DNA from 3 places in the Pseudomonas rhodesiae genome. Region 1 is predicted to be linked to each of the others. Evidence: riboswitches for the same ligand, from Rfam matches in the RefSeq annotation. Region 1 holds a riboswitch; each other region holds the start of a gene.

The links. Region 1 has a riboswitch for cobalamin ahead of HRH33_RS12180 (CbtB domain-containing protein). Riboswitches for the same ligand answer to the same signal wherever they lie in the genome.
Region 2: another riboswitch for cobalamin. It lies ahead of HRH33_RS18295 (ABC transporter substrate-binding protein); the one in region 1 lies ahead of HRH33_RS12180 (CbtB domain-containing protein).
Region 3: another riboswitch for cobalamin. It lies ahead of cobO (cob(I)yrinic acid a,c-diamide adenosyltransferase); the one in region 1 lies ahead of HRH33_RS12180 (CbtB domain-containing protein).

Annotation. Positions count from the first base shown of each region.
Region 1 is NZ_CP054205.1:2,699,905-2,703,171, forward strand. It holds gene cobM (precorrin-4 C(11)-methyltransferase) at 1-344, opposite strand, end outside; gene HRH33_RS12170 (cobalamin biosynthesis protein) at 415-807, opposite strand; gene HRH33_RS12175 (CbtA family protein) at 804-1,496, opposite strand; gene HRH33_RS12180 (CbtB domain-containing protein) at 1,508-1,696, opposite strand; cobalamin riboswitch at 1,794-2,001, opposite strand; cobalamin riboswitch at 2,043-2,241, shown strand; gene cobW (cobalamin biosynthesis protein CobW) at 2,334-3,267, shown strand, end outside.
Region 2 is NZ_CP054205.1:4,049,128-4,052,394, reverse strand. It holds gene HRH33_RS18300 (FecCD family ABC transporter permease) at 1-400, opposite strand, end outside; gene HRH33_RS18295 (ABC transporter substrate-binding protein) at 397-1,407, opposite strand; cobalamin riboswitch at 1,526-1,718, opposite strand; gene HRH33_RS18290 (DNA/RNA non-specific endonuclease) at 1,755-2,684, opposite strand; gene HRH33_RS18285 (response regulator) at 2,781-3,143, opposite strand; gene HRH33_RS18280 (ATPase domain-containing protein) at 3,167-3,267, opposite strand, start outside.
Region 3 is NZ_CP054205.1:4,329,754-4,333,020, forward strand. It holds gene HRH33_RS19525 (cobyrinic acid a,c-diamide synthase CobB) at 1-834, opposite strand, end outside; gene cobO (cob(I)yrinic acid a,c-diamide adenosyltransferase) at 831-1,442, opposite strand; cobalamin riboswitch at 1,522-1,774, opposite strand; gene HRH33_RS19535 (PQQ-dependent sugar dehydrogenase) at 1,874-3,187, shown strand; gene HRH33_RS19540 (C40 family peptidase) at 3,235-3,267, opposite strand, start outside.

The DNA of each region.
Region 1 (3,267 bases):
CAAGCGGCAACGGCAGTCACGCCGGGGATGATCTGGAATGGGATGCCCAGTTCACGCAAGCAGCGAATCTGCTCGCCGATGGCTCCATACAGGCTCGGGTCGCCGGAGTGGACTCGCGCCACATCGAAGCCATTGGCGTGGGCGGTCTGGATCAACTCAATGATCTGTTCCAAGTGCAGCTCAGCGCTGTTGACCACCTGTAAGGCCTGATGGCCCTCCAGCACCGCCGCTGGCACCAGTGACCCCGCGTAGATAATCACCGGGCAACTGCGGATCAACCGCTGGCCTTTGACAGTGATCAATTCCGGGTCGCCGGGGCCGGCGCCGATAAAGTAGACGGTCATGGAGCGTTCCTGTGAAAAAACGGACGAGCATGAAGATTGTTCATGATCGGGGAGGGCGATTATCGGGTTTTTAACCCGTGCAGGCCAATGCCACGGTGGCACGGGCGTTTTTGCGGCGGGTGATCAGCAGTCTGGCAGGGGCTGCGTCGAGCTGTTCGGCCGCTGCCAGCGCGGCGCTTTCGGCAATGCCGTAACAGCCGGTGTGGGCAAAAGCCACGGCAGATTTGTGGCTCAGCCGACCTTCATGTGCCGCCAGGTGCTGGGCGTTAAAGCAGCACAAGGGCAGGGCCAAGGCTGTGGCCAACGCCAGCAGCCCTGGTTCAGCGTGTTTCAGATCGATACTCGCCAGTGCAGTGAGCTGCCGGCGCTCGACGCCTGCTTCGGCCAATGCCTCATCCAGCAACGCCAACAGGCTGTGAACCTCACAACCTCGCTGGCAGCCCAGACCGGCGACGAGGCTCATGCCGCGTAATGACTGTCGCGGTTACGCCGGAACAACCACGCGCTGATCAGGCCCAACGCCAGCCAGAACGCCATGTTGGTCAGCTGCGAAGCGATTTTGAACTGCGCTTCCAGCGCTTCCGGCGCCAGCATCGAATGCACTGCCGGCTGTGGCGCGCCAATCACATGGGGCACTACAAGGATGGCCACGCCCAGGACTTTGAGCAGCGCGTTGCGACCGAACACCAGCAGGGCGATACCGGCCGCGGTGGACGCGGCGGTGCCGATCCACCAGGCCTGACGCAGCGCCAGGTCAGCCGCTGCGGTGCCCGGCAGTTCCGGCGGCAGGCCCAGGGTGGGTGCCAGCACGAAAGTCGCATAACCGGCCAAGCCCCACAGCAGGCCCTGAGCCGTGCGGGTCGGGGCGCGCAGGGTGTAGAGACCGGCCAGCATCAAGGCAAAACCGACGGCCACTACCAGGTTGCCGGCGGTGGTCGACAGCACGCGCTGCCAGCCATCTTCCGGCTCCCAGGCCTCTGCGTCGTGGGTATGCGCGGCGGTGCCGGTGGCGTGTTCATGGGCTGCCGGTGCCTGCTCGAAGGTCTCGGCCTGCAAAATCAGCGGTGCCACCCAGAAGCTTTGCAGCAGGGTCAGCAGCAGGGCGGCCAGCAGGCCGGTGAATCCTGCGGTTTGCGCAATACGCTTAATCATCTCGGCAGGTCTCAGTGGCACGGGAACGCGGCGCTGTGGCGGGTATCGTGGGCGGCGTTATGCACCGCCTCGATGTGCGAAAAGCCGGCGAAATACACCAGGCACGCGCCGAGGATCGACGCACCGATGGCGGCGGTCAGGCGTTGGCTCAGGGTAGTGGTGCCGCTGGTGGCGGGCGAAGTGCTGCTGATGATCGACATGGCGCGTCCCTTTCAGGTGTCTGGGGTGGGGACGTGCGCATAAAAAACCCGCGAGCCGGACCCGCAGGGTTTGAACAGCGCCCGCCCACCGCGGGTTGTTATCTGGTTTTTTCGGGCCGGTCTCCGGGCTTGCGAGGGGGCTCTGCCAAGAACCCTTAAAGCGTCGCCTTCCCATGCTCAAGCACAGTGGCCGTGACGCTTCGCTCGCTTACCGTTGCGGGGGCAGCACCGGACTGACCATCGCAAGATGGCGCACCGGTTTCCCGTTTCACCCTGTGAAGGGCACCCGAAACAAGGTCTGTAGGAAAGCATGCAGAGCAGCGGTAGTCAAATTCACCATCCCCCTGTAGCCTTGCACCTTCGAGGTTCTTCGGCCCAGGTCGAAGCTAAGAAGGGAACGCGGTCCAAGCCGCGGCTGCCCCCGCAACTGTGAAGGGTTCAGTTGACTGCCATGCCACTGCCATCAGGCGGGAAGGCGCAGTCAGCGCCGGTCTTGCGACCCGAACGCCCCAAGCCAGGAGACCTGCCTCGTCACCGATTTTTTAATTCAACCGGGCGGGGTGATCCGGTGACGAATCCGCTGCTGCGCGCCTGCGCAGGGCCTATCGTCCCGTATGCCCGCCCCCAAGGGCATCCGATGAAAACACTGGCCAAACTTCCCGTCACCATCGTTACCGGCTTCCTCGGCTCGGGCAAAACCACCTTGCTGCGCCATATGCTCGACAACGCTCAGGGCCGTCGCATTGCGGTGATCGTCAACGAGTTCGGCGAGTTGGGCATCGACGGCGAGATCCTCAAACAGTGCTCCATCGGCTGCACCGAGGAAGAAGCCAACGGCCGCGTGTATGAACTGGCCAACGGCTGCCTGTGCTGCACAGTGCAGGAAGAGTTCTTTCCGGTGATGCGCGAATTGGTGGCGCGCCGTGGCGACCTCGACCATATCCTGATCGAAACCTCGGGCCTGGCCCTGCCAAAACCTTTGGTTCAAGCCTTCCAGTGGCCGGAAATCCGCAGCGCCTGCACGGTTGACGCGGTAATCACCGTGGTCGACAGCCCAGCCGTGGCCGCCGGCACTTTTGCTGCGTTCCCGGATCAGGTCGATGCCCAGCGCAAGCTCGACCCGAACCTGGACCACGAATCGCCGCTGCACGAACTGTTCGCCGACCAACTGGCCAGCGCCGACCTGGTGATCCTCAACAAGTGCGACCTGATCAGCCCCGATGACCTGGCCCGTGTGCGCCTGGAAGTCGCCGAAGAACTGCCGCCGGCGGTGAAGATCGTTGAAGCCAGCAGCGGTCGCTTGCCCCTGGAGGTGCTGATCGGCCTGGGCGCAGGCTCTGAGGAACACATCGACGCGCGTCACAGCCATCACGACCACCACCACGAAGGTGAAGACGATCACGACCACGACGCGTTCGACTCCATCTCCATTGATCTGCCACAGGCCGACGAAGCGCTGCTGCTCGACGCCCTGACGCAATTGGTGGTGCAGCACGGCATCCTGCGCGTCAAAGGTTTCGCCGCTATCCCCAACAAACCGATGCGCCTGCTGATCCAAGGCGTGGGTACCC
Region 2 (3,267 bases), 1.3 Mb from region 1:
ACGCCGCCATCGCGCCGACGAATGCGCCCGCCGACAGCGACACCAGCCCGCCGCCCACGCCCATCAGCGCCACCAGCACCGCGCCGGTCGACGCGCCGGCGCTGATGCCCAGCAAATACGGATCGGCCAGCGGATTGCGCAGCAGCGATTGCAGGATCACCCCGCAAGTGGCCAGCCCGGCACCGCAGGCGGCGGCGACCAGGGCGCGAGTCAGGCGGTAGTTCCACACCACGCCCTCGTCGATGGGGTCGAGCACATAACCCGCGTGCCACAGTTTGTTGGCGAGCACCTGCAACACCACCTGGGGTTCGATGGCGGTTTCGCCGATGGCCACCCCGGCGAGTACGGCAGCGAGCAGCAGCGCCAGGGCGAGGAGGGTGCGTAGCAGACTGGCGGTCATTGCGGCAGGTCGTAGCCGTCGATGGCGCTGGCCAGTTGTTCCAGGCCATCGAAGGTGCGCACGCTGGCCTGCAAGGCCAGGGCGTCGAGGATGATGATGCGGTTATGTTTGACCGCGTCCATGTTGCGCGTGACTGGGTCGCTGCGCAGGAAAGCGAGTTTCTTTTCGTGGTCGTCGGCGGGGTAGCGGCGGCGGTCCATGCGGGCGATTACCAGAAAGGTCGGGTTGGCCTTGGCGATGGTTTCCCAGCCGACGGCCGGCCACTCTTCGTCGGACTGCACCACGTTGCGCAGGCCGAGGGTCTCCAGCATGAACTCGGGCACGCCTTTATGGCCGGCCACGTACGGGTCGCTGGCCATCTCGGAGCTGGAGAACCACACCAGCGCACTGGCCTGCTTGAGTCCCTTGCCCTGCGCCGTGGCGACGGCCTTGGCCAGGCGCGCCTTGAGGCTGTCGTTCAGCTGTTGGCCGCGATCCTGGACGTCGAAAATGGCTGCCAGTTGGCTGATGCTTTTGTAGATGGTGTCGATGCGAAACGGCTCCAGCCGCGTGCCGTCGGCGCCCACCAGGTTGTCCTTGCCTTCGCAATCGGAGGGCAGCAGGTAAGTGGGGATGTTCAGCTCATGAAACTGCTCGCGTGTGCCCACCACGCCTTGGGGGCCGACCACCCATTCCAGCTCGGCGGCCACCAGTTGCGGGCGCTTGGCGATCACGGCTTCGAAGCTCGGTTCGTTATTGGCCAGGCGCTCGATGGTGTCGTTCTGCGCCTTGAACTGCGGCAACACCGGGTTGAACCACAGCGAGGTGCCGACCACTTTGTCGCCGACACCGAGGGTGTAAAGCATCTCGGTGGCGGTCTGGCCGATGGTCACGCTGCGCGCGGGGGCCTGGGCAAAGGTCAGCGTGCTGCCGCAGTTCTGCACCGTCAGCGGGTAATGAGTGGGCGCGGCGTGAGCCAGGGTGGCCAGGCCGAAACTGGCGAGCAGGGCGGTAGCGCGTGGCAGCATGGGGCGTTCTCCGTGTGGACCGTACGTGCGACTGGGGAGCTACGGTCATGGAAACACGCCCTTGAACACCGCCGCCAAGGGCCGGGCAAGGAAGTCCTTCCCGGACACCCCGCCGGTTAGTGATGTTGCTGGGCCGGCAGGTCTCCTGACTGATGCGTCGTCGCCTCGCTCCAGCCTTCCCGGACGCGTCCAGTGGCAGTGGGGAGCAGGCTCGGCACCTACAGTTGCGGGGGCAGTTCCGATTGGCGCGGCGTACCGCGCTTCGGATTCCCTATTAGTCCCGTTCGGGAACCGGCGCGGTATGGTAGTCGATCAGGGCGAGGCGATATAGCCCGAAGAACGCCCGGTCATAGACGAATGTCTTGCGGGCCCCGGATGAGTGCCTCAATCCGCGTGCCCGTAGCGCGCTCTTCGTTGCTGAAGCCGTCGTAGTCAGCCAGGTTGGCGAAGCGGATGCCGGTCAGTTGTTCAATTTGAAGCAAGCTGCGCCGGTAGGTCCTGAGCGGGCCGAAGATCAGGTCAAGCTGCCCCAGCTCGCGGCTTTGGTCGATCATGTAGGCACTGGCCGAGGGCTTGCCGTCATCGCCCAGGTAAGCCACCACTTTCCAGAATGCCTTGGGGATTTTCACGCCACGGTACACGCGGTCGTCATCGGCGAACACCGGGCCGCTGAACACGGTGGCGCGGGCTTGCCAGCGTTGGGTGTTGTCCAGGATGTAGTCTTCCAGCTCCAGCCAGGTCTTCTGGTTGAACCCGCTCATTTGCGGCGAACAGTTGGTGAAATGGAAGGTATCGACATTGGCGGTGGCGGCCTGCTCGCCCCAGTTGGGGTCTTGGCGCCGTACCAGGTGGCCGCGGTCCAGGCCATTGTTGGTGTAGAGCGCTTCGCCCACCTGCGCGCTGATCGGCAGGCGACCGTCGTAGGCCCAGGTGTCGTTGCTGCGGGTAATGTCTACGTGCTTGGCGCCGTCGATATTGACGCCCACGTAGAGCGCCAGTCGCCGCGAGCGCGACATCGTTATCGAAAAGTGCGTGTAGTCCAGGCGCAGTGGTTCCACATCATCCTGCAACGCCTCGTCTGTAGTGGGCCAAGGCACGACGAAGCGGCTGAGAAAATCCGTGGCGTAACCTTGGCGGTCCTGCAGATCCTTGGCGGCGGTCACCCGTGGGGTTGCTGCCCGGGCTTCCAGCAGACTCGCGCTTGGCGCGATCAGTGGGCGCAGATCGGCCAGGCGCGGGCGATGGGACAAATCGATAGGGGGATTGCGGGCTGGCATGGGGTGTTCCTCTCGGTCCTTGAATGCACACCAGTGCAGCATAGGCTCATGACAATTTCAGCCTGGTCGCTATCGCCCTTGTCCAGGCGGCGCTTGTCACGTCGCCGCCAGCAGCCTTCTCACTTCGGCGACGATCAGATCGATCTTGAAGGGTTTGGCCAGCACGGCGTCAAACAAGTCCGAGCGCTCCATACCGATGTGCGCCTGCGCGCCGCTCATCAGGATGATCGGCAGGTGATTGACGCTCGGCAGGGCGCGCACCGCTTCGGCGAGCTGTTGACCGTCCATCACCGGCATCATGAAGTCGGTGATGATCAGCGACGGGCGTTCGCGCTCCAGCACGTCCAGTGCCTTGCGTCCGTTGCTCGCTGTGACGACCATGAACCCCTCATCCTCCAGCGCGAAGCCAAGGATGTCGGCGATCAGATATTCGTCATCGACGACCAGGATGGTGGTCATGTCAGTCCAACCCACACAAAGACTTAAAAAGCTGAACCAGGCAGCGCTGAATTGGACACCACTGAGGGGGCATTTCTTGAAACCTTTCTTAGATCAACGGCTTGGTCGCGGATGACCACTTCCA
Region 3 (3,267 bases), 1.6 Mb from region 1:
CAGTTCGCGGTCGTGGATCGGTGAGAAGAAGTGCAACTCGGCGCCCATAGCCCGTAGGAGGTCGAGGCTGGCGCCGTAGGTAAACGCGAAGGCTTCGTCGCGGGCCACCGCGATGCGCACACCGGCCAGCAGCGGTTCGGCTTCGACGATCGTCGGCGCGGCGAACGTGACCGGCGGCGGCACCGCCACTTCGCAACTGCTGCCCAAGGCTTGGGCGGCGGCGTCCAGGCGCAGGTCCAGGTCATTCAGCTCACTGGCCTGCACCAGGCCCAGGTGGCGGCTGGGCAGCTCGATCCCGGTTTCGCGGGACAGCGCGCCATACCAGCGCAGGCCCTCGGTGAGGCTGCCTTCGAGCAGTTGCGCATGACGCAGCGTACCGACACGGTTGGCCAGCACCCCGGCGAACGGCAGGTCCGGCTGGTAACGCGCCAGGCCCAAGGCCAGGGCACCGAAGGTTTGGGCCATGGCGGTGCCGTCGATCACGCCCAGCACCGGCACGCCGAAATGCCGCGCCAGGTCGGCGCTGGAAGGCGTGCCGTCGAACAGGCCCATTACGCCTTCGATCAGAATCAGATCGGCCTCGCCGGCGGCTTCCCACAGCAGACGGCGACTCTCCTGCTCGCCCACCATCCACATGTCCAGTTGATACACCGGCGCACCGCTGGCGCGCTCGTGGATCATCGGGTCCAGAAAGTCCGGGCCGCATTTGAACACCCGCACCTTGCGCCCCAGGTTGCGATGCAAGCGGGCCAGCGCGGCGGTGACGGTGGTTTTGCCCTGGCCGGACGCCGGTGCGGCGATCAGGACGGCCGGGCAATGACGAGGCTGATTCAAAGTTCGACGCCTTTCTGTGCCTTGATACCGGCCTGGAAAGCGTGCTTTAGCATGCCCATTTCGGTGACGGTGTCGCCCATCTCGATCATTTCGGGCTTGGCGCCACGGCCGGTGACCACCACATGCTGCATAGGTGGGCGGGCTTGCAGGTCGCTGAGCACTTGGTCCAGATCGAGGTAGCCGTGCTTGAGGGCGATATTCAGTTCGTCCAGCACCACCAGGCCGATAGTCGGGTCTTGCAGCATCGCGCGGGACACAGCCCAGGCGGCTTCGGCGGCGGCGATGTCGCGTTGGCGGTCCTGGGTTTCCCAGGTGAAGCCTTCGCCCATGACATGAAAGCGCACTTGTTCGGGGAAGCGCCGGAAGAACAGCTCTTCGCCGGTGCTGTGGCGGCCCTTGATGAACTGCACCACACCGCACTGCATCCCGTGGCCCATGGCCCGGGCCAGCATGCCGAAGGCCGAGCTGCTCTTGCCTTTGCCGTTGCCGGTCAGCACCAGCAGCAAACCGCACTCATTGGGGGAATTGGCGATGCGCTCGTCGATCACGGCTTTTTTGCGCAGCATGCGCGCCAGGTGGCGTTCGTCGCGGTCGGGGGAATCGGTCATGGCAGCTCTCCGTTGGGGCTGGACAAAAACGGCGGGCAGGGAAAAACACAATCAGACAGCCAAGCATCGCCCACCGTGATGCTGTTGAATGATCCAGGCCGGTCTCCGGGCTCATAAGTGGACCGCTCCCGGCGAACCAGGAACAGACCGACGCTGCGCCTTCCCGTATCGCTGGGATACAGTGGCCAAAGGCAGCGTCTTGACTCATTTACCGTTGCGGGGGCAGCGCCGGGATCGCGGCCACACTGTGTACAAGTGCGCTCACTCACCGGCTTCCCTGTTTCACTCCGTCGACCCGTGGGTCACAGAGCACCTGAAACAAGCCGCGAAGGTTAGTGGGTTGGGGGTGGAGCGTCAATTAAAGCCGGCCTTGTTCTTGAACCATCGCACCCGCGCCCTCCTCTATCCCTACAGGTATCAAGGAGAACACCATGCATAAAACCAGACTCGCCTTACTGATCATGCTCGCCGGCAGCCTCGCCGCCTGCGGTGAAAGCTCCACGTTGCAGATCAGCGACGGCACGGGGCCATCGCCGCGCTTACCGCAACCGAACAAGACCCTGATCCCCACCGTCAACATCGCCCCGGCCATCGGCTGGCCCGACGGCGCCAAGCCCACGGCAGCACCAGGCTTGCAGGTGAGCGCTTTTGCCGAAGGCCTGGATCACCCGCGCTGGCTGTACGTTTTACCCAATGGCGACGTGCTGGTGGCGGAAACCAACGCGCCGCCCAAGCCGGATGACGCCAAAGGCATTCGTGGTTGGGTAATGGAAAAGGTCATGGACCGCGCCGGCGCCGGCGTACCCAGCCCGAACCGCATCACCCTGTTGCGCGATGCCGACCACGACGGTGTGGCGGAAACCCGCACGGTGTTCCTGGAAAATCTCAACTCGCCGTTCGGCATGACACTGGTGGGCAACGACCTCTATGTCGCCGATTCGGACAAGCTGCTGCGCTTTGCCTATCAACCGGGTGCCACTGCAATCAAGACCGCAGGCGCCACGGTGGTCGAGCTGCCGGGCGGACCGCTGAACCACCACTGGACCAAAAACGTGATCGCCAGCCCGGACGGCAGCAAGCTGTACGTGAGCGTCGGCTCCAACAGCAACGTCGGTGAAAATGGCCTGGAGGCCGAACAAGGCCGCGCTGCGATCTGGGAAGTGGACCGCGCCAGCGGCCAGCACCGCATCTTCGCCTCAGGCTTGCGCAACCCCAACGGTATGGCCTGGGAACCCCAGAGCGGCAAACTGTGGACCGCAGTGAACGAACGCGACGAGATCGGCAGCGATTTGGTGCCGGATTACATCACGTCGGTCAAAGACGGCGCTTTCTATGGGTGGCCCTTCAGCTACTACGGCCAGCACGTGGATGAACGCGTCACGCCACAGAATCCGGACCTGGTGGCCAAAGCCATTGCCCCGGACTATGCAGTGGGGCCCCATACCGCTTCACTGGGCTTGACGTTTGCGCAAGGGAACAAATTGCCTACCGCCTTCAGCAACGGCGCGTTTATCGGCCAGCACGGCTCGTGGAACCGCAAGCCACACAGTGGCTACAAAGTAATCTTCGTACCGTTCGAGGGTGGCCAGCCGAAAGGGCAACCGGTGGACGTACTGACCGGATTCCTCGATCAAGATGAAAAAGCCATGGGCCGGCCGGTGGGCGTGGTGATTGATCAGCAAGGCGATTTACTGGTGGCCGATGATGTGGGGAACAAGGTGTGGCGGGTGTCGGCCGCTAAATAAACACCGCAAAAACCATGTGGGAGGGAATTGCTCCCTCCCACATTGGATTAAGGATTGCGTGCCAAATGCTCAGCCGGTAA